DNA from 4 places in the Streptomyces sp. KR80 genome. Region 3 is predicted to be linked to each of the others. Evidence: riboswitches for the same ligand, from Rfam matches in the RefSeq annotation. Region 3 holds a riboswitch; each other region holds the start of a gene.
The links. A riboswitch is a leader RNA that binds a small molecule or an ion and turns the genes downstream of it on or off. The one in region 3 is predicted to bind cobalamin.

Region 1 (4,682 bases), on a different contig from region 3:
CACAGTCGGGAGGCGATGCCGAGGTGGACGGTGGACGCGGCGACCCGGGTCTGGTCGGTGCCGAGGCGCTGCCGGACGCGCTCCACGTACTCCACCAGCGGCGCGGGCGGTCGCCCGTCCTCGCTCGCATACAGCTCCGCAAGCGGCCGGAATCCGGCGGCGTCGGCGATCTCACCACCACGCACTGCGAAGTACGGTCCGATCGCCGCCACGTCACGCAGGTACGCCGTGGTCTCCTTCATCGGAGCCCTCCCTTGCCCGCGATGTACCTGCGGACTGCGCGGGTCAGTTCATGGAAGGTGGGTACCCGAACATCCGCGTCACCCCGATGGAGCACCAGGTTCCCATCCCCGTCGACGGTGACGCGCAGTTCGGTGAGCCCGGGCCGCCCCAGACCGCCGCCGGGTTCGCCGAGGGTCAAACCCTCGCGTGCCATGGCTCGTTCCAGCAGCGGAAGCATGTCGCCGGGGGCGTCGAGGACCACCCTGCCCCTGGCCGGGCGGCGCAGGGCGAAACTCCCCGTGGCCGCGTCGAAGGCGAGATGCTCGGCGTCGAAGGCGGCGGCGACCGCCCCGCTACGGATCAGGTCCTCCGGCGCTCCGGTGTGCAGGCGGGCTTCCCGGTCCACCAGCCACACCGCGTCGGCGACCCGCAGGGCGAGCTCCAGATCGTGGGTGCTGACGACGACGGTCAGTCCACGGCTGCGGGCCAGGTCACGCAGCAGGACGGTGAGCGCCACTCGGGAGGCGACGTCGAGGAAGGCCGTGGGCTCGTCGAGCAGCACGACGCGGGGCTCCTGGGCGAGGGCGCGGGCGGTGAGCACCCGCTGGCGTTCGCCGTCGGACAGCTCGGCCGCAGGACGATCGGCCAGATGCCCGGCGGCCACCGCCTTCAGGGCCCACTCCACGGCCGCGTGGTCGGCCGGGGTGAGGCGGCCGAGGAAACCCGTGTGCGGGTGGCGGCCCAGCGCGACGACCTCACGAGCGGACAACAGCCCGGCGTCGATCCGGTCGGTGAGGACGACAGCGAGCCGCCGGGCCAGAACGCCCGGCGGTTCGGCAGCGATGTCGGCACCCCCGATGCGGACCGTCCCCGCCAACGGAGGCAGCAGGCCGCACAGGGTGCGCAACAGGGTGGACTTCCCCGCTCCATTGGGGCCGAGGAGCACAGTCAGTTCACCGGCGCGCGCGGTGAGATGCAGGTCCCGGAGGACCGCCGTCCGACGGTTGCGCCCCCAGGCCGAGCGGGCGCCGTAGCCGACCGTGAGCGCCTGCGTCGCAAGCCCGTCGGGCACGGCAACCTCCGTCCGCGGCATGCCAGGTGACGTAGCGTACGCCGGCCGAGAGGCAGCCTCCCCGGCCACAGCCCCGGCACGCAGCGCAGCGGGCAGCAGCCCTTCCTGCGTACGGTCGGCCATCACCCCACCCCCTGCATACCGCGGCGGCTGCGGACCAGGATGGTGATGACGACCGGAGCCCCGAACAGGGACGTGATCGCGTTCAGCGGCAGTACCGCGTCCGTGCCCGGAGGCTGACTGAGCAGCGCACAGGCCAGAGCCAGACACGCCCCCGCGAACATGGCCCCGGGCACCAGCACCCGATGGTCCGAGGTGCCCAGCGCGATGCGCGTCAGATGCGGCACCGCCAGTCCGAGAAAGGCCACCGGACCGCAGAACGCGGTGGCGGCCCCGGTCAGCAGCGACGTGCCCAGCAGGGCCAGGTCCCGGCTGCGCCGCACGTTCAGTCCCATGGTGCGGGCGTAGCCCTCACCCAGCATCAGGGCATTGAGCCGCTTGGTGATCAGCAGGGCCGCGGCCAGGCCGGCGCCGACCACCGGCAGCATCACCTGCAGGTCGGGCCAGGTGGTGGCGCTGAAGCTGCCCAGGCCCCACATCACGAACTGCTGGGCGTGCTCGGGGCGTGCGTAGACGAGCATGACGCTCACCACCGCAGTCGCGGCCGAACCGATCATCACGCCGATGACCAGGAGCGTGACCGCCGAGCGCACCCAGCGCGAGAGCACCAGCACCAGCGCAAGTACGCAGGCGGCCCCGAAGGCCGCCGCCACGACGACGCCGACGCGTCCGGCACCCGCCAGGTTCCCGGTGAAGCTCCCGGCGACGCCGCCGGTGCTCACCACGACCGCGGCGACACCCATGCTGGCGCCGGAGCTGACGCCGAGGGAGAACGGGTCCGCGAGGGCGTTGCGGAAGAGCGTCTGCATCTGCACGCCGGCCACGGCGAGTGCGGCGCCCACGGCGACCGCGGTCACCGCGCGGGGCAGCCGCACCTCTTCGACGATGACCCGCCAGCGAGGGTCGGCTCCGGCATCGCCCAGCAGGACCCGTACCACCTCGGTGAGCGGGACACGGTACGAGCCGAGCGCGATCGCGAGGACGAACAGGACCACGGTGCCCGCGGCCAGCCCGCCCAGAACCAGCGCGCGCCGCCGCCCCGTTGCCGACGCCGCCCGTGCTGCGGCGGCCCCGGCGCCGTCGCCGACCGCCGGGACCGGCGGGTGCGGAGCAGTGGTCCTCACGCTTTGGGCACCTTCTTGTAGAACGTGAAGGTGTGGCCCGGGGCCGCGTCCGGGTGCAGGATCGCGAACAGGTCGGCGAGTACCAGGTCGGGGCGGATGACGCCGCGCTCGTAGAAGTCGTTGCCGCCCTCGGGGCTCAGGGCTTTGGTGTTGGACCACACCTGTCCGTCGCGGGCGGCGGTCAGCTTGCCGTAACGGCGGTCCGCCTTGGTGGCGTCAGTAGTCGACTTCCACGACTGGTCCACCAGCCACGTCGGCGCGTCACCGCCCTTGGCGAAGACCGCTTCGAAACCGAGTTGCAGGTTGCCCGTCCCCTTGGTGCCCGCCCACGGGTAGGTGCCACCCGCATCCTTGATCAGCTTGCCGACGTAGGAGCCACCGGAGGCCATGTTCCACGTGCCCTGATACATGGTGCCCGGCAGCACCTTCGCCGCCTTTCCGGCCTTCGCGGCCTTGGCGGCGACCTTGGTGTAGTCCGTCTCGATGGCGTCGAAGACCGCACCGGCGCGCCGCTCGGCGCCGGTGAGGGCGGCCATGGCCTTGATCCACTCTGCCCTGCCCAGGGGAGTGGACTCCAGCCACTCCGCGTTGGCGACAACGGAGATGCCCGCCTGCCGCAGCTTGGGGTACTGCGGATCGTCCGTGCCCTGGGTCATCAGCACATCCGGCTGGGCCGCGATGACCTTCTCCGTCGCGATCGTGCGCTCCGGCGCGTACTCACTCACCCGGCCCGACTTCACGCGCTTGCGTACCTCGGCGGAGGTGACGAACGAGCCGTCGGCAACGCCGGTGAGAACGTCCAGGGTTCCCGTCTCGGTGAGCAGGGGCAGATGCGTGGTGGACGCGGAGTACAGGCTCTTGATCGGCGTGGTGATCTGTTGCGCCTTCGCCAGGTCGCCGCTGAGTTTCGGCTTGGGCGCACCGCACTTGACCAGGACGTACGACTCGGGCTTCCCCTTGGGGTAGGGCTCCTTGACCGTGAGGACCTGGTAGCTCTTCTCGTATCGGAGGGTGAAGTTCTTCGCGTGCCGCACCTTGGACTTGACGGGGAAGTAGTCCTTCGCCGGGTCGAAATCGTCAGTGCAACCCCGGCCCTTCCCGTGAGCCGTGGTATCCGCTGAGCGGGGTGCCGTGTCGTCACCGCAGGCGGTGAGGGCGAGGCCGACGACGACAACGGTCACCGCAGCCAGCGTGCGGCGACGAGGCATGACTGGTCTTGTGGGCATGACTGCTCCTGGCAGGAAGGAAACCGCACGGGCCGTCCCGGCGCGGGCAAAGGGCAAGGCGCCCCGACGGGCCGTAGGGCTGAGAAGGAGATCCGTCGGCGGTGAATCAGCGGGCGGATCAGAGTCTGCGGAGGCGCGACGCGCCCGCCCCGGGGCGGGCGTCGCACGGCGCAGTGGCCGCGTTGTGCGGACAGCCTTGCGGACAGCCAACAGCAGATCGCTGCGCGGAGATGGCGGACATACGGATGCCACCGGCCTCTCTCGGGGAGTTCCGCCCCGGACGTCGAGGTGCGACGGCGTGAGTCTCCTGACTCGGGGTCAACGCTTCCCCGGCCTTCCCGCCCGCTACGGGGCCGTGGCCGTGTCGGGGTCGCTCCCCACTCACAGTGGCGGTACCGTGCCGGAATCCCACCGGCTTCCTCGTTCCGCCGTCGCCTAACGAGGCCAAGAATCGCAGACGCACGGGCCGCCCCGCCAGACGCCCTGCCTGTGCGGAACGGCACACGCGGCGCGACGTGAGTGTCAGCGTCGGGCGGGCGGGGCGGTCGGCGTCTCCCACGCGCGTGAATAACGGCGGGCATCCGGGCCCTTCGGGTCCCGGCTGCGGTACACCACGTACGGCCGGACCAGATAGCCCAGCGGTGCGCTGAACACGTGCACCAGGCGGGTGTACGGCCAGATCGCCAGCAGGGCGAGTACGACGAGATTGTGCACCTGGAAGCTGATCGGGACGCCCGTCATCAGTTCCGGCTGCGGGTTCAGCGAGAACAGGCTGCGGAACCACGGCGCGACGGTGGCGCGATAGTCGTAGCCGCCGCCGATGAGGTTGTCGCCGACGGTGTTCAGCATCCCGGTCGCGATGGCGGCGGTCAGCAGCGTGTACATGATCTTGTCGTTGGTCGTGGTGGCTTTGCGCAC
Region 2 (4,682 bases), on a different contig from region 3:
GGGCAGGCCGGGTCGGGAGCGGCCGGAGCACAGGAGAAGCGGCAGCCCGGCACGACGTCCACCGAGGGCATCAACGCCGCCAGCGCACGTACTGCCGTCGACTTGGCCGTGCCCTTCTCGCCGCGCACGAGCACACCGCCGACAGCCGGGGAGACCGCGTTGAGGAGCAGCCCCAGCCGCAGGTCGTCCATGCCGACGATCGCGGTGAAGGGGTAGTGCGGAACATGTGCGGTCGTGGTCATGCGGCTTCCATTCCCTCTCTCCCAGCGGCCCGGCGGCCGTGGAGTGCTCCGCTGTCCGAAGCGTTCGTGGCGCGTGTCATGGTGCTCCAGGTGCGATGAAGGGCAGACCGGACGGAACGCCTTGCTCGATCAGCCGCAGCAGACCGTCCGTGTCGGCGTGTTCCTCGATCAGGTCTCCGAGCCGGTCCAGCTGCTCCTCGCGCAGCGCTCCGAACGAGGTGTCCGGGGCCGGGACGAAGCGGCGCCCGGCCGCCTTCGCCACCCGGCGCAGAAAGGCCCGGCGGAAGCCGTCGCTCTCCAGCGAGCCGTGCCAGTGGGTGCCCCAGACGGCCCCCCGCCGGCAACCGTCGAGGAACGCCTCGTCCGCTGCGCCGACATCGGCCACCCCGTGGTGGATCTCGTAGCCCTCGACCCGCTCCCCGAACGCCTCGCCCACCGGCCGCGCGAGGGTCTTCTCGGCCGCGAACCGGACCCGTACCGGCAGCAGTCCGAGCCCGTCCACCGCCCCCGCCCGGGACTCGACCTCGTCCTCGATGCGCTCGCCGAGCATCTGGAAGCCGCCGCAGACGCCCAGCACCGGCCGGCCCTCCGCGGCCCGCCGGAGCACCGCGTCCGCGATGCCGCGCTCGCGCAGCCACGCCAGCGCCCGCACGGTGCCGCGGGTCCCGGGGAGCACGACCAGATCGGCGTCGGCCAGCTCTTCGGGCCGGTCCACGAACCGCACCACCACACCCGGTTCGGCGGCCAGCGCGTCGACGTCGGTGAAGTTGGACATCAGCGGCACGGCGGCGACGGCGACCCGCAGCACGTCCTCGCCGAGCGGCGGAGCGACCGACGACTCCCGGACCGCTCCCCGCATCGAGATGTGCAGCCCGTCCTCCTCGTCGATGCCGAGCCCGTGCGCGAACGGCAGCACGCCGTAGGTGCGCCGCCCGGTCAGCCCGCGCAACATCTCAAGACCCGGCTCCAGCAGGGACGCATCGCCGCGGAACTTGTTGACCAGATACCCGGCGACGAGCGCCTGGTCCTCCCGGCTGAGCAGCGCGGTCGTGCCGAAGAAGGACGCGAAGACGCCGCCCCGGTCGATGTCCCCGACCACCGCGACCGGCAGTTCCGCGGCCCGCGCGAGGCCCATGTTGACGATGTCGGTGCGCCGCAGATTGATCTCGGCCGGGCTCCCCGCTCCTTCGCAGATCACCGCGTCATACCTGCCCCGCAGCTCCTCGAGGCACTCCAGTACGGTGCCGAACAGCTCCTCCTGCCGCCCCTTGTACGGCGTCGTCCCGGCGGATACGGCGTCCGGTTGCGGCGTCGTGGCGGGCCCGGGCCTCCCGGATCCGCCGGTCCCCCCGAAGTACCCGCGGGCGCTCAACTCGCCCACCGGCTTGCCCAGCAGTACGACCTGGCTGCTGCGGTCGCCGCCCGGCTTGAGCAGCACGGGGTTCATCAGCGCCGTCGGTTCGATTCGCGCGGCCGCCGCCTGCATGGCCTGCGCCCGGCCGATCTCCGCACCTTCCCGTGTCACAAAGGAGTTCAGTGACATGTTCTGTGCCTTGAACGGCGCGACGGAGATGCCCTTGCGGGCCAGCCACCGGCAGATCCCCGCCGTGACGACGCTCTTCCCGGCGTCGGACGTGGTCCCCGCAACCAGCAGACCGCCGCCGCGGCGACCACGGACCTTCCCTCCAGCTACTGCTGGGAGATGCCCCCAGCTCATACGCTCCCCTCCCCAGCGGGTGACGTGCCCCTACCCGCGGGGCGCGCGGCGCGTTCCGTCAGGCGGCCCACGATCAGGCGTCCGGCGGCGCACGCCGCCAGTGCGAGCAGACTGACGCGCCGTGACAGTCGCACCGCGCGCTCGATGTCCGGGGTGTCCACCGGCCGGTTCTCCGCACCAAGTACGGGCCGGTGTTCGACCCGGCCGCCGTAGGCGAGGGTGCCGCCCAGGCGGACGCCCAGCGCTCCCGCGAACGCGGACTCGACCGGCCCGGCGTTGGGGCTCGGGTGCTCGCGCGCGTCTCGGCGCAACACCCGCCCGGCTCCTCGCCGGTCCGGCCCGGCCAGCACCGTCAACACGGCCGTGAGCCGCGAACCCGGATAGCCCACCACGTCGTCGAGCCGGGCCGAGGCCCAGCCGAAACGGCGGTGGCGAGGCGATTTGTGGCCCACCATGGCGTCCAGCGTGTTGACGGCGCGGAAGCCGGCCAGGCCCGGCACTCCCGCGACGGCGCCCCACACCAGCGCGCCGACGACGGCGTCGGAGGTGTTCTCGGCCACCGACTCCACGACGGCCCGTGCGATCTGCTGCTCGTCGAGGGACTGGGGATCCCGGCCGCACAGGTGCGGCAGCCGCTCGCGCGCCGCTTCGATGTCCTCCGCGGCCAGCGCGGCGCCGATGGCCCGTGCCTCACGCCCCAGGGATGTGCCGCCCAGCACCGCCCAGGTGGCGACCGCCGTCAGCGAGGCCACCGCCGCGGGGGAACGGCGTACGGCGCGCTGCAGCCCGGCGGCGACCGCCACCGCGCCGCCCGCGCAGACGGCGGCGTACAGCGCCCCGTACCCGCGGTGGTCGTGCCACAGTCGGCGCTCCGCGGCGGCCGCGGCGCGCCCGAACGCGGCAACGGGGTGCCCGCGCCGGGGGTCGCCCACGACGAGGTCGCAGACGAAGCCGAGCGCGGCGCCGCACACGAATGAGGTGTGTTCGGCAGGCATCGGCTCAGACCGCCGTCGTGCCTCGGCGTGGACACCGCGTCGTGCCGCGGCGTGGACAACGACCACGGGATGACGTACGGACGGCTTGTGACGTGCGGCGGCAGCCCGGCATGGCGACATGTCCTCACTCAGGGTCCGCGCCCTGGCTCGACGTACCGGCGGTGAGAGTCTCCTGGCTCCCGGATCGGCGCTCACGAGGCGCGCCAACAGGGCTCACGGCGTCACGGGTCGATGGCCCTCGCCCGGCTCTGCGTTGTGCTCGTCGCGCGCAGCATCGCTGCCGCTGCCCCCGGGACTTCGGCCGGGGGACCTCCACAACGCCGTACCGGACTTGGTCTCGACCCGCTCCTTCATCCGTGTTCCCGGTCGGTGCGCCCCTCCCCGGCCTTCCAGCCCGCAGGACGGGCCGTGACGTATCGGGTGGGGGAGCGCTCCTCGGTGACAGTGGCGGGACCGCGCCGGATTCGCACCGGCTTCCTCTCCTGCCGCCGTTTGGCGTCGGCAGTCCACCACGCCCCGCGAAGGCCCGTCAACTTGCCTGTGACCTGCGAGAGGAGAGTGTGCCCAGACACACAACGACGGCCCGCGGGGTGGGAGACACGGGTGGTGTCTCCCGCCCCGCGGGCCGTGGCCCCGGATCCGTCGTCAGGCGACGATCAGGTGGAAGCCGTACGCGATGGCGGCCGCGCACAGCGCGAAGCAGGCGTATCCGCCGGTGCGCGCAAGCAGCGTGGCGGCACCGGTCGCGGCGCTCGTGCCGGTCGTGTCGGCACTGCCGTCGGTGTGTGGCCGTGGCTTGCGAGAGGTGCCGACGATGCCGAGGGTGAACAGACCCACGACCCCGACGGTCACCACGAGGCTGACGCCGAAGACCTGGCCGAGTGCTACCCAGTCGATGTTCATGAAAGGAGGGTTCCTTAGCTAGGCCGTGACCTGGACGGTGGCGGGCTGGGACTCGCCGACGGGGTCGGGCTCGGCGCGCTCGTCGGGCTCGGCGGAGACCGGGGCGCCGACGGGGGGCGGGGAGACCGCCTGGATGGCGGCGGTGACGACACCCGCGGGCTCCACGTCGTTGACGTTGGTGTGATCGACCGGCTTGCGCCGCGAGGCAATCCAGATCGCGGCGCAGGCGACGAGGGCCAGCACGGCGACGGCGGTGACGCCCGCTGTGCCCTGCTGTGCCAGCAGGGCGGCGGCGCCGCCGACCAGCCCGGCGGCCGGCAGGGTCAGACCCCAGGCGGCGATCATCCGGCCCGCGGTCGACCAGCGCACCACAGAGCCCTTGCGGCCCAGGCCCGCGCCCATCACCGAGCCGGAGCAGACCTGGGTGGTGGAGAGTGCGAAGCCGAGGTGGGAGGAGGCCAGGATGGTCACCGCGGCGCCGGTCTGGGCGGCGAAGCCCTGCGGCGGCTGGATGTCGGTGAGGCCCTTGCCCATGGTGCGGATGATCCGCCAGCCACCCAGGTACGTACCGAGGGCGATGGCTATGCCGGCCGAGGCGATGACCCACAGCGGCGGGTCGGCGTCCGGGGCCAGCGCGCCGCCGGTGATCAGCGCCAGCGTCATCACACCCATGGTCTTCTGCGCGTCGTTGGTGCCGTGGGCCAGGGAGACCAGGGCGGCGGAGGTGATCTGGCCGGCTCGGTAGCCCTTGGCGGTGGCCTCCGGGTCCGCGTGCCGGGCCGCGCGGTAGGTGAACCGGGTGGCCAGCATGGAGGCGAGGCCGGC
Region 3 (4,682 bases):
AGGCGACCAGGCGGCCGATCAGATGCTGCTCGCCCGGGGAGAGCTTGGCGAGGTCGGCCACGTCCGAGTGGAGGTCGACCTCCTCCACGGACCAGGTGTTCTTGATCGCGTCGCGGTAGCGCTCGTAGAAGTCCGGATAGCGCATCGGACGCAGGGTCAGCTCGAATCCCGGGTCGAGAAGGTTTTTGAAGCCAGAGTTGTCGGCGCGGAGCGCCGTCGTTGAGGGGCGGTGGTCGGCGGGGTCCCCCATGCCGAAGGCCAGGGGAGGGTGGGCGCTCATTACTGGCATGCCTCGCAGGACTCGGGGTTCTCAAGGGAGCAGGCGACGGCGTCCGCAGCTTCGCTCACCTGCTGTACTGGGGGTCCCCCCGCCGCAGGCAGGGGGCGAATCGTGGGAGCGCCCGCGGCTCGGGCGATCCTCGTCGCCGGGCGGGAACGCAGGTAGTACGTCGTCTTCAGGCCCTTCTTCCAGGCATAGGCGTACATCGAGCTGAGCTTGCCGATGGTCGGCGCGGCCATGAAGAGATTCAGCGACTGGCTCTGGTCGAGGTACGGCGTACGGGCCGCCGCCATGTCGATCAGTGTCCGCTGCGGGATCTCCCAGGCCGTCCGGTACAGCCGCCGTACGTCCTCGGGGATCCAGGTCAGCTCCTGGACCGAGCCATTGGACTCCCGCAGGGCTTCCCGAGTCTGCGCATCCCAGCCGCCGAGCCGCTTCAGCTCCTCCACCAGATAGGAGTTGACTTGGAGGAACTCGCCGGACAGCGTCTCGCGCTTGAAGAGGTTGGAGACCTGCGGCTCGATGCACTCGTACACGCCCGCGATCGAGGCGATCGTCGCCGTCGGCGCGATGGCCAGCAGCAGCGAGTTGCGCATGCCGGTGGCGGCGATACGGGCGCGCAGCGCGTCCCACCGCTCCGGCCAGTACGACTCGGCGGCGGCGCCGTCGAAGTGGTCCGGGTGCAGCACGCCGCGCGAGGCCCGGGTCGAGGACCAGGCCGGGTGCGGGCCGTGCCGCTCGGCGAGGTCGCAGGAGGCTTCGTACGCCGCCAGCATGATGCGCTCGGCGATCCGCGTGGAGAGCTCTGCCGCCTCGGGGGAGTCGAAGGGCAGCTTCAGCTGGAAGAAGACGTCCTGGAGGCCCATCACGCCGAGCCCCACCGGCCGCCAGCGCTCATTCGACGCCGCGGCCTGCTCGGTGGGGTAGAAGTTGATGTCCACGACCCGGTCGAGGAAGGTCACGGCCGTACGGACCGTGACGTCCAGCCGCTCCCAGTCCATCGCGTCCGCCCCGTCGCGGACGTCCTTACGCACGTGGGCGGCGAGGTTGACGGAGCCGAGGTTGCACACGGCGGTCTCGCCGTCGTTGGTGACCTCGAGGATCTCGGTGCAGAGATTGGAGGAGTGGATGACCTTGCCGGGCTCGGCGGTCTGGTTGGCGGTGCGGTTCGCCGCGTCCTTGAACGTCATCCAGCCGTTGCCGGTCTGGGCGAGGGTGCGCATCATGCGTGCGTAGAGCTGGCGGGCCGGGAGCCGCTTCCGCGCCAGGCCCGCGGCCTCCGCCGCTCGGTAGGCGGCATCGAACTCCTCGCCCCATAGGTCGACGAGGTGCGGGACGTCCGCCGGAGAGAACAGGGACCATTCGGCGTCCGCGTCGACGCGGCGCATGAACTCGTCGGGGATCCAGTGCGCGAGGTTCAGGTTGTGGGTGCGGCGCGCATCCTCACCGGTGTTGTCGCGCAGCTCCAGGAACTCCTCCACATCCGCGTGCCAGGTCTCCAGATAGACGCAGGCCGCGCCCTTGCGCCGGCCGCCCTGGTTGACCGCGGCGACCGAGGCGTCGAGGGTGCGCAGGAACGGCACGATGCCGTTGGAGTGCCCGTTCGTGCCGCGGATGAGCGAACCGCGGGCCCGGACGCGGCTGTACGGCAGGCCGATGCCGCCCGCGTGCTTCGACAGCCGAGCGACCTGGTGGTAGCGGTCGTAGATCGAGTCGAGCTCGTCCAGGGGGGAGTCCAGCAGATAGCAGGAGGACATCTGCGGGTGCCGGGTACCGGAGTTGAAGAGGGTGGGGGAGCTGGGCAGGTAGTCGAGGCGGCTCATCAGCCGGTAGAGCGCGGCCACCTCGTCGACCGCACGGTCACTGTGGTCCTCCGCGAGCCCGCAGGCCACGCGCAGCATGAAGTGCTGTGGCGTCTCGATGACGTGACGGGTGGTGGGGTGGCGCAGCAGATAGCGGCTGTGGAGCGTGCGCAGCCCGAAGTAGCCGAAGCGGTCGTCGGCCCCGTCGGCGAGCGCGATCTCGACGAGGGTGTCGAGCCGAGTGGCGTGGGTGCGGACGAACTGCGCGGTGCCATCGGCGATCAGGCCTTCGCGGTGGCCGACCTCGACCGAGGCGGAGCAGGAGACTCCGCCCTGACCTGCGGCCTCGTCCGCGATGGTACGGGTGAGCAGGCGCGCCGCGAGCCGCGAGTACTCGGGGTCCTCGGAGATCAGACCGGCCGCCGCCTCGGTTGCCAGCTCCCGCAACCCGGCCTCGTCGGAACCAGCGTGGCGGCCGCGGAGGGCCGCGGCGGCGACCCGGCCCGGCTCGGCATGGGGCAGGTCGGCGGTGAGTTCGGTCAGGGTGCGCAGCAAGGCGGCGCCGGGTCCGTCGGTGGTGGCTGGGTTCTCGGTGACCACGGCGGGCTCAGTGACTGCGGCGGGCTGGGCGACGGACTCGCGTGACGCAGGGTCTGCGGGCGCGATGGTCACGTGGTGCTCTCCCTCGATCGGCTGGGGGCCGCACGAGGGGGGTGCGCGACGGGCGCATACGGGCGTGGATCACCCGGGCAGGGCGAGCGGCACACCGCGCAGCGTCCACCGGCCCAACCCGCGAGGCCCGGACGACTCGTCACCCGGCTCGGTCGAGCCGGGCACACCGTCGGCAGGTCCTCGGACTTGGGAATGCGCATACGCGCATGACTACACCGTTGCGGGACAGTTCCGGATTCGCACCGGATTCCCCTGCGACGACAGCGAGCACGAGCATACATCTTGTGCTGCGTGCCGTGCCCACCCCTATATCTTGTGTCGTAGGTCAAATGCGCTGGGGCGCCGGGGGCGTTGGGTCACGCGCCGGTGCCCGCTCCACGAAACCATCGGGCCGCCGCCCAAGGACTCGGGGCGGCGGCCCGTATGCCGCACGGACGCGGCGTCGCCGAGCGCGTTCAGCAGCAGCGGAAGCCCTCGCGCGGATCGGCCTCCCGGGCGTCGGTGCGCTGTCGCTCGAAGTCGCGCCGGCTCAGCACCTCTGCCTCGGGGTCGTGGGCCCGGGCGTGGGCGACGTACCGGCCGTACGTCGCCTCGCCGGACGCCTCGCGCCAGAACCAGCGGATGCGGCCGGCGATCTTCCGGACGCCCTGCAGGGTCCTCACGGCTGGGGCTCCCGCTCCCGGCCCGCGTCCCCTTCGCCGGCCACGGCACCGGTTCCCGCGCCGACTCCCGCGCCCACCAGCTCCGCCTTCTCCTCCTTGGTCGGGAAGAGCCCGGCGGGGGCCACGATCTTCGACTCCTCGTACGGGGCTTCGTGGAGCGTGACGCTCTGCGGGTTGCGGATCGCCCGGTAGCAGACCCGGCCGGCGTCGGCGATCACCACGACGATAAGGATCGCGAAGAGCGCGGCGAGCACCCCGTCCACGGTGGCGTTGGTGACGACGGTGTGCATGTCGTCCATGCTCTTGGCAGGGGGCAGCACCTTTCCCGCCTCGATGCCCTCTTCGAAGATGGACCGCTGCTGGAAGAAGCCGACCCGGGGGTCGTCGGAGAAGATCTTCTGCCAGCTGGCGGTGAGCGTGACCGCGGCGTCCCAGGCCAGCGGAACCGCCGTGACCCAGGCCCACTTGATCCGCCCGGACTTCACGAGCAGTGTCGTGCAGACCGCCAGTGCGACCGCGGCCAGCAGCTGGTTGGCGATGCCGAAGAGCGGGAAGAGCTGGTTGATGCCGCCCAGCGGGTCGTGCACACCGACCCACAGGAAGTAGCCCCAGCCGCCGACCACGACGGCGCTGGCGAACCATACTCCCGGCTTCCAGCTGACCTGGCGGAACGGCTTGTAGACGTTGCCGAGCATGTCCTGGAGCATGAAGCGCCCGACCCGGGTGCCCGCGTCCAGCGTGGTGAGAATGAACAGCGCCTCGAACATGATCGCGAAGTGGTACCAGAACGCCTTGAGCGAAGCGCCGCCGACCACCGCGGAGAAGATCTCCGACATGCCGAGCGCGAAGGTCGGCGCACCGCCGGTCCTGGAGAGCAGACTCTGCTCCTCGACCGACTTCGCCGCTGCCGCCAACTCCTCGGGGGAGATGGTGAATCCGAGGTTCGCGACCGCCTGTGAGGCCGACTCGACCGTGCCACCGATCACGCCCGCGGGGGAGTTGACCGCGAAGAACAGGCCGGGGTCGATGATGCAAGCCGTGATCATCGCCATGACGGCGACGAACGACTCGGTCAGCATGGCGCCGTAACCGACCATCCGGATCTGCGTCTCCTTCTGGATCATCTTCGGGGTGGTGCCCGAGGAGACCAGGGAGTGGAAGCCGGAGAGGGCGCCACAGGCGATGGTGATGAAGACGAACGGAAAGAGGGACCCGGCGAAGACCGGTCCGTCACCGCGCGTGGCGAACTCGGTCACCGCGTCCATC
Region 4 (4,682 bases), on a different contig from region 3:
TGCGGGAAGCGCCCCGCCCGCTGCGGATCGCCGCCCTCGACGCCTACCTCGCCGAGACCCGGCCACACCGCGATGCGGCGCGGGCCGAGCCCGTGACGCTACCGGCGGGACCTCCCGAGGTCCGGGCGAAGGCCCGGGACGCGGCGATCGCCGGGTTGCTGAACATCGCGGACGGCGCGAAGGTCGCGCTGATCGGCGTCGTCAACCCGCTCGTCGCGGCGATCCGCGAACGCGGCGGCGTCCCGCTGCCCTGCGACTTCAACCTGCGGACGACGCAATGGGGCGACCACGTCACCGACGACATGAACCAGGTCCTCGGCACCGCCGAAGCCGTGGTCGCCACCGGAATGACGCTCGGCAACAGCACGTTCGACACGATCCTGGCGCGCTGCCGTGAACGCGAAGTGCCGCTGATCGTCTACGCGCAGACCGGCAGCGCGGTGGCGCGGGCCTTCCTGGGCGCCGGCGTGACCGCACTGTCCGCAGAGCCCTTCCCCTTCTCGCAGTTCAGCGCCGAACCGACCGTCCTGTACCGCTACCGCGTCGAGAGCGGCTCGTGACGGCGAGCACCCGCCAGGCCGTACCCGGTGCCGGTGAAGTCAGCACCGGCACCGGGCATGCCTCCTGCCACCACGGGGAGATCCTGCAGGGCGTCTTCCTCGACGAGTGCGGGCGGCGCTGCGCCGGGCTGGTCACCCTGCCCATGACCGGCCTGGGCACGCACGCCGAGTTCGTACGCCGACCGGGCACTCCGCCCGAAGACGTGTCGGTGACCCCCGGCGACCGTACGAAGGCTCTGGGCGCTGCGGTCCTCGCCCTCGAGGAGCTCGCCGCCCTGCAGCGCCAGGAGCCGCCGTGCGGTGGGGAGTTGCGGCTCAGCGGCGACATCCCCGTGGGGATGGGGATGGGCTCTTCCAGCAGCGATGTCATCGCCGCGGTGCGCGCGGTCGCGGACGCCTTCGGCCTGCGGTTGCCGCCGGAGACCATCGCACGCCTGGCGGTGCGAGCCGAGCGGGCATCCGATCCGCTGATGCTCGACGGTCGGCCCCTGCTGTTCGCCCAGCGGGAAGGACGCGTACTCGAAATGCTCGGCGACGCGCTGCCGCCGGCCGTCGTGGTGGGCTGCACCCTGGGCGGAGGCAGGCCCGTGGACACGCTGTCCCTTCCCGCCCGCGCGTACGACGACGAGGACGTGCACGCTTACGAGCACTTGCGTTCCCTGCTGCGGCGGGCGATCGCCGAGGCCGACCCAGCGCTGCTCGGGCAGGTCTGTACCGAGAGCGCCCGGTGCGGTCAACGGCTGCTGAAGCACGAGGAGTTCGACGCCCTCAGGGACATCGTCGGACGCGTCGGCGCCGTCGGGCTGCAGATCGCGCACAGCGGCAATGTGGCCGGGGTGCTCTTCGACCCCGCGGCTTCCGGTCTGAGGCGCCGGCTGCGGCACTGCGTACGCGCCCTGGACAGCAACGGCATCCCCGTCACCTGGACCTTCACGACCTTCACCACCAGCGAGGAATTCCTGAATGGACGAGCACATCGCGGAATCGATCGGCCGGCCGGACCTGATACGCCTCGACGACCGGCTCATCTGTCTCCGCTTTGAAACCATGAAGGTCGTCTCCGCCCTTGCGGCGGTACGGCACCTGATCGACACCGGCGTCGTACGGCGCGGCGACACCCTGCTGGACAGCTCCAGCGGCATCTACGCGTACGCCCTCGCCCTCGCCTGCCACCGCTACGGCATGCGTTGCCACATCGTGGGCTCGACCACCGTCGACCACACCCTGCGCACCCAGCTCTCCGTACTCGGCGCGCACCTCGAGCAGATGGACCCCTGCAGCGATCTGAAACTCGACCAGAAACGCCGCGTGGAACGCATCCAGGAAATCCTGCGCGAGCACCCCGACTACCACTGGATGCGCCAGTACCACGACGACATCCACTACCTCGGCTACCGTGCCGTCGCCGAACGCATCCGGCAGGAGACCGACACCGACTGCCTCACCGTTGTTGGCGGAGTGGGATCCGGCGCCTCCACCGGAGCCCTCGCCCGGTACCTGCGGGAATGCTCACCCGGGGTCGAGCTCGTCGGTGTCCAGCCGTTCGGCAGCATCACCTTCGGCAGCGAGCACGTGTCCGACCCCGAGATCATCATCGCCGGAATCGGCAGCTCGATCCCCTTCGCCAACGTGTCGCACACCCTCTACGACACCGTCCACTGGATTGCCTTCGACGCCGCTCTCGCCGGCAGCGTCGACCTGCTGCGCCGACACGCGGTCTTCGCCGGACTGTCCACCGGAGCCGCCTACCTCACGGCCCGATGGGAACGAGGCCGTGATCCGCACCGGACCGTCCTTTTCATCGCCGCCGACACCGGCCACCGGTACGTGGACTCGGTCTTCGCCCGCCACCACGAAGCGGCGCGCGTCGAAGACCTCGCACCCCGCGCCGTATCGACGCTGGACCACCTCGCCCTCCCGTGGTCCCGTATGAGCTGGGAACGCGCGGCTGCACCCGCCACGGCCGCGGCGTAGCCGCCGCACCTGCCCGGCCCAGGGAACCCCGCGCAACTCACCGTCCGGCATGTGGAAAGTGGCATCGGGCCCCTGGTCCAGCGCCTAGGCTGGCCGACGCAGCTGGTTCGCCCTGCCCTCCCCATGGGGGTACCTCCCAGCGGTAGCTGGGGGACTTCGCCATGGGGGACTCGGCAGGCGCGTCGTAAGAGGGAACCCGGTGGGAATCCGGGACTGCCCCGCAGCGGTGAGCGGGAACGACCGCCGTCATACGCACTGGACCCAGGCGGGTCCGGGAAGCGACGGCCAGTAGATGCCTCGTGCCTCACGAGGCGTGCCCGCGAGTCCGAAGACCTGCCACTGCCCGTGCGCGACCGCGCGCGGAGATCCCGGTGACCTCGAGGGCGGGTTGGGGCGCCCCCGGACGAAGTCTGGGGGAGTACGTCATAGGCGGGCACGTATGCACGAACGACGGCACAAGCGATGTCGTCCGCCCCGTCTGCCATCCCTTCGCGCCTTCGTCTCCCCTTCCGGGATCGCTTCATCAAGAGCTCGCGAAGGAGAGTTCCGTGACCAGCAAGTCCGCAGCCGCGGCAGCACGGGCCACCGTGTACGGCTACCCCCGCCAGGGCCAGAACCGAGAACTGAAGAAGGCCGTCGAGGGCTACTGGAAGGGCCGGGTGAGCGCCGCCGAACTCCGGCAGACCGCCTCCGAACTGCGCGCCACCACCTGGCGTCGACTCGCCGACGCCGGTATCGACGAGGTCCCGACCGGCGACTTCTCGTACTACGACCACGTCCTGGACACCACCATGATGGTCGGCGCGATCCCGGCCCGTCACCGCGCCGAGGTCGAGGCGGACGCCCTGGACGGCTACTTCGCGATGGCCCGCGGCACCCAGGACGTCACGCCGCTGGAGATGACCAAGTGGTTCGACACCAACTACCACTACCTGGTTCCGGAACTCGGCCCGGACACCATCTTCATCGCCGACTCCGCCAAGCCGGTCGCCGAGCTCAAGGAAGCCCTCGCGCTCGGCCTGACCGCGCGCCCGGTTCTGGTCGGGCCCGTCACCTACCTGCTCCTCGCCAAGCCCGCCCCAGGGGTCGCGGCCGACTTCGAGCCGCTGACACTCCTGGACCGACTGCTTCCCGTGTACGCGGAGGTGCTGGCCGACCTCCGTTCGGCAGGCGCGTCGTGGGTGCAACTGGACGAACCTGCCCTCGTCCAGGACCGCACTCCGGCCGACCTGAACGCCGCCGCCCGCGCCTACCGCGAACTCGGCGCCCTCACCGACCGCCCGAAACTGCTGGTCGCCTCCTACTTCGACCGGCTCGGAGAGGCCATGCCGGTACTGGCCAAGGCCCCCGTAGACGGGCTCGCCCTCGACTTCACCGGCCCCGCGGCCGCCAATCTCGACAACCTCGCCGCCGTCGGCGGCCTGCACGGCAAGCGCCTGGTCGCGGGCGTCGTCGACGGCCGCAACGTCTGGATCAACGACCTCGAAAAGTCACTGTCCACCCTCGCCACGCTCCTCGGCCTCGCCGACCGGGTCGACGTGGCCGCATCCTGCTCACTGCTGCATGTCCCGCTCGACGCCACCGCCGAACGCGCCATCGACCCGCAGATCGCCCGCTGGCTGGCCTTCGCCGGCCAGAAGACCGCCGAGATCGTCGCCCTGGCACGCGGGCTGTCCCAGGGCACCGACACCATCGCGGCGGAACTGGCCGCCAACCGCGCCGACCTCGCCTCCCGAGCGGACTCCGCACTCGCCCACGACCCGGCGGTCCGCGCCCGCACCGCCGTCATCACCGACGCCGACAGCCGCCGCTCCCAGCCCTATGCCGTGCGGGCCGCAGCCCAGCGTTCCCATCTGCGCCTGCCGCCGCTGCCCACGACCACCATCGGCTCCTTCCCGCAGACCACCGACCTGCGCACCGCCCGCGCCGACCTGCGCGCCGGGCTCATCGACACGGTCGCGTACGAGCAGCGGATCGAGGCCGAGATCCGCGAGGTCATCTCCTTCCAGGAGAAGACGGGCATCGACGTCCTGGTGCACGGCGAGCCCGAACGCAATGACATGGTCCAGTACTTCGCCGAACAGCTCACCGGCTACCTCGCCACCCAGCACGGCTGGGTCCAGTCCTACGGCACCCGCTACGTCCGCC

Region 1: linked by a shared signal. The riboswitch ahead of ACTWQI_RS26435 (ABC transporter substrate-binding protein) and the one ahead of ACTWQI_RS17025 (ribonucleoside-diphosphate reductase subunit alpha) in region 3 are both predicted to bind cobalamin.
Region 2: linked by a shared signal. The riboswitch ahead of ACTWQI_RS10870 (cobalamin biosynthesis protein) and the one ahead of ACTWQI_RS17025 (ribonucleoside-diphosphate reductase subunit alpha) in region 3 are both predicted to bind cobalamin.
Region 4: linked by a shared signal. The riboswitch ahead of metE (5-methyltetrahydropteroyltriglutamate--homocysteine S-methyltransferase) and the one ahead of ACTWQI_RS17025 (ribonucleoside-diphosphate reductase subunit alpha) in region 3 are both predicted to bind cobalamin.

The regions. Positions count from the first base shown of each region.
Region 1 is NZ_JBQQCD010000025.1:39,944-44,625, reverse strand. It holds gene ACTWQI_RS26450 ((2Fe-2S)-binding protein) at 1-242, opposite strand, end outside; gene ACTWQI_RS26445 (ABC transporter ATP-binding protein) at 239-1,315, opposite strand; gene ACTWQI_RS26440 (iron chelate uptake ABC transporter family permease subunit) at 1,417-2,538, opposite strand; gene ACTWQI_RS26435 (ABC transporter substrate-binding protein) at 2,535-3,764, opposite strand; cobalamin riboswitch at 4,050-4,218, opposite strand; gene narI (respiratory nitrate reductase subunit gamma) at 4,287-4,682, opposite strand, start outside.
Region 2 is NZ_JBQQCD010000005.1:295,393-300,074, forward strand. It holds gene ACTWQI_RS10860 (putative cobaltochelatase) at 1-242, opposite strand, end outside; gene ACTWQI_RS10865 (cobyric acid synthase) at 319-1,959, opposite strand; gene ACTWQI_RS10870 (cobalamin biosynthesis protein) at 1,956-2,954, opposite strand; cobalamin riboswitch at 3,306-3,431, opposite strand; gene ACTWQI_RS10875 (hypothetical protein) at 3,600-3,857, opposite strand; gene ACTWQI_RS10880 (inorganic phosphate transporter) at 3,876-4,682, opposite strand, start outside.
Region 3 is NZ_JBQQCD010000010.1:191,261-195,942, forward strand. It holds gene ACTWQI_RS17020 (ribonucleotide-diphosphate reductase subunit beta) at 1-250, opposite strand, end outside; gene ACTWQI_RS17025 (ribonucleoside-diphosphate reductase subunit alpha) at 280-2,754, opposite strand; cobalamin riboswitch at 2,909-3,031, opposite strand; gene ACTWQI_RS17030 (CstA-like transporter-associated (seleno)protein) at 3,210-3,416, opposite strand; gene ACTWQI_RS17035 (carbon starvation CstA family protein) at 3,413-4,682, opposite strand, start outside.
Region 4 is NZ_JBQQCD010000004.1:57,027-61,708, forward strand. It holds gene ACTWQI_RS07830 (Rossmann-like domain-containing protein) at 1-560, shown strand, start outside; gene ACTWQI_RS07835 (GHMP family kinase ATP-binding protein) at 557-1,603, shown strand; gene ACTWQI_RS07840 (pyridoxal-phosphate dependent enzyme) at 1,524-2,534, shown strand; cobalamin riboswitch at 2,681-2,889, shown strand; gene metE (5-methyltetrahydropteroyltriglutamate--homocysteine S-methyltransferase) at 3,083-4,682, shown strand, end outside.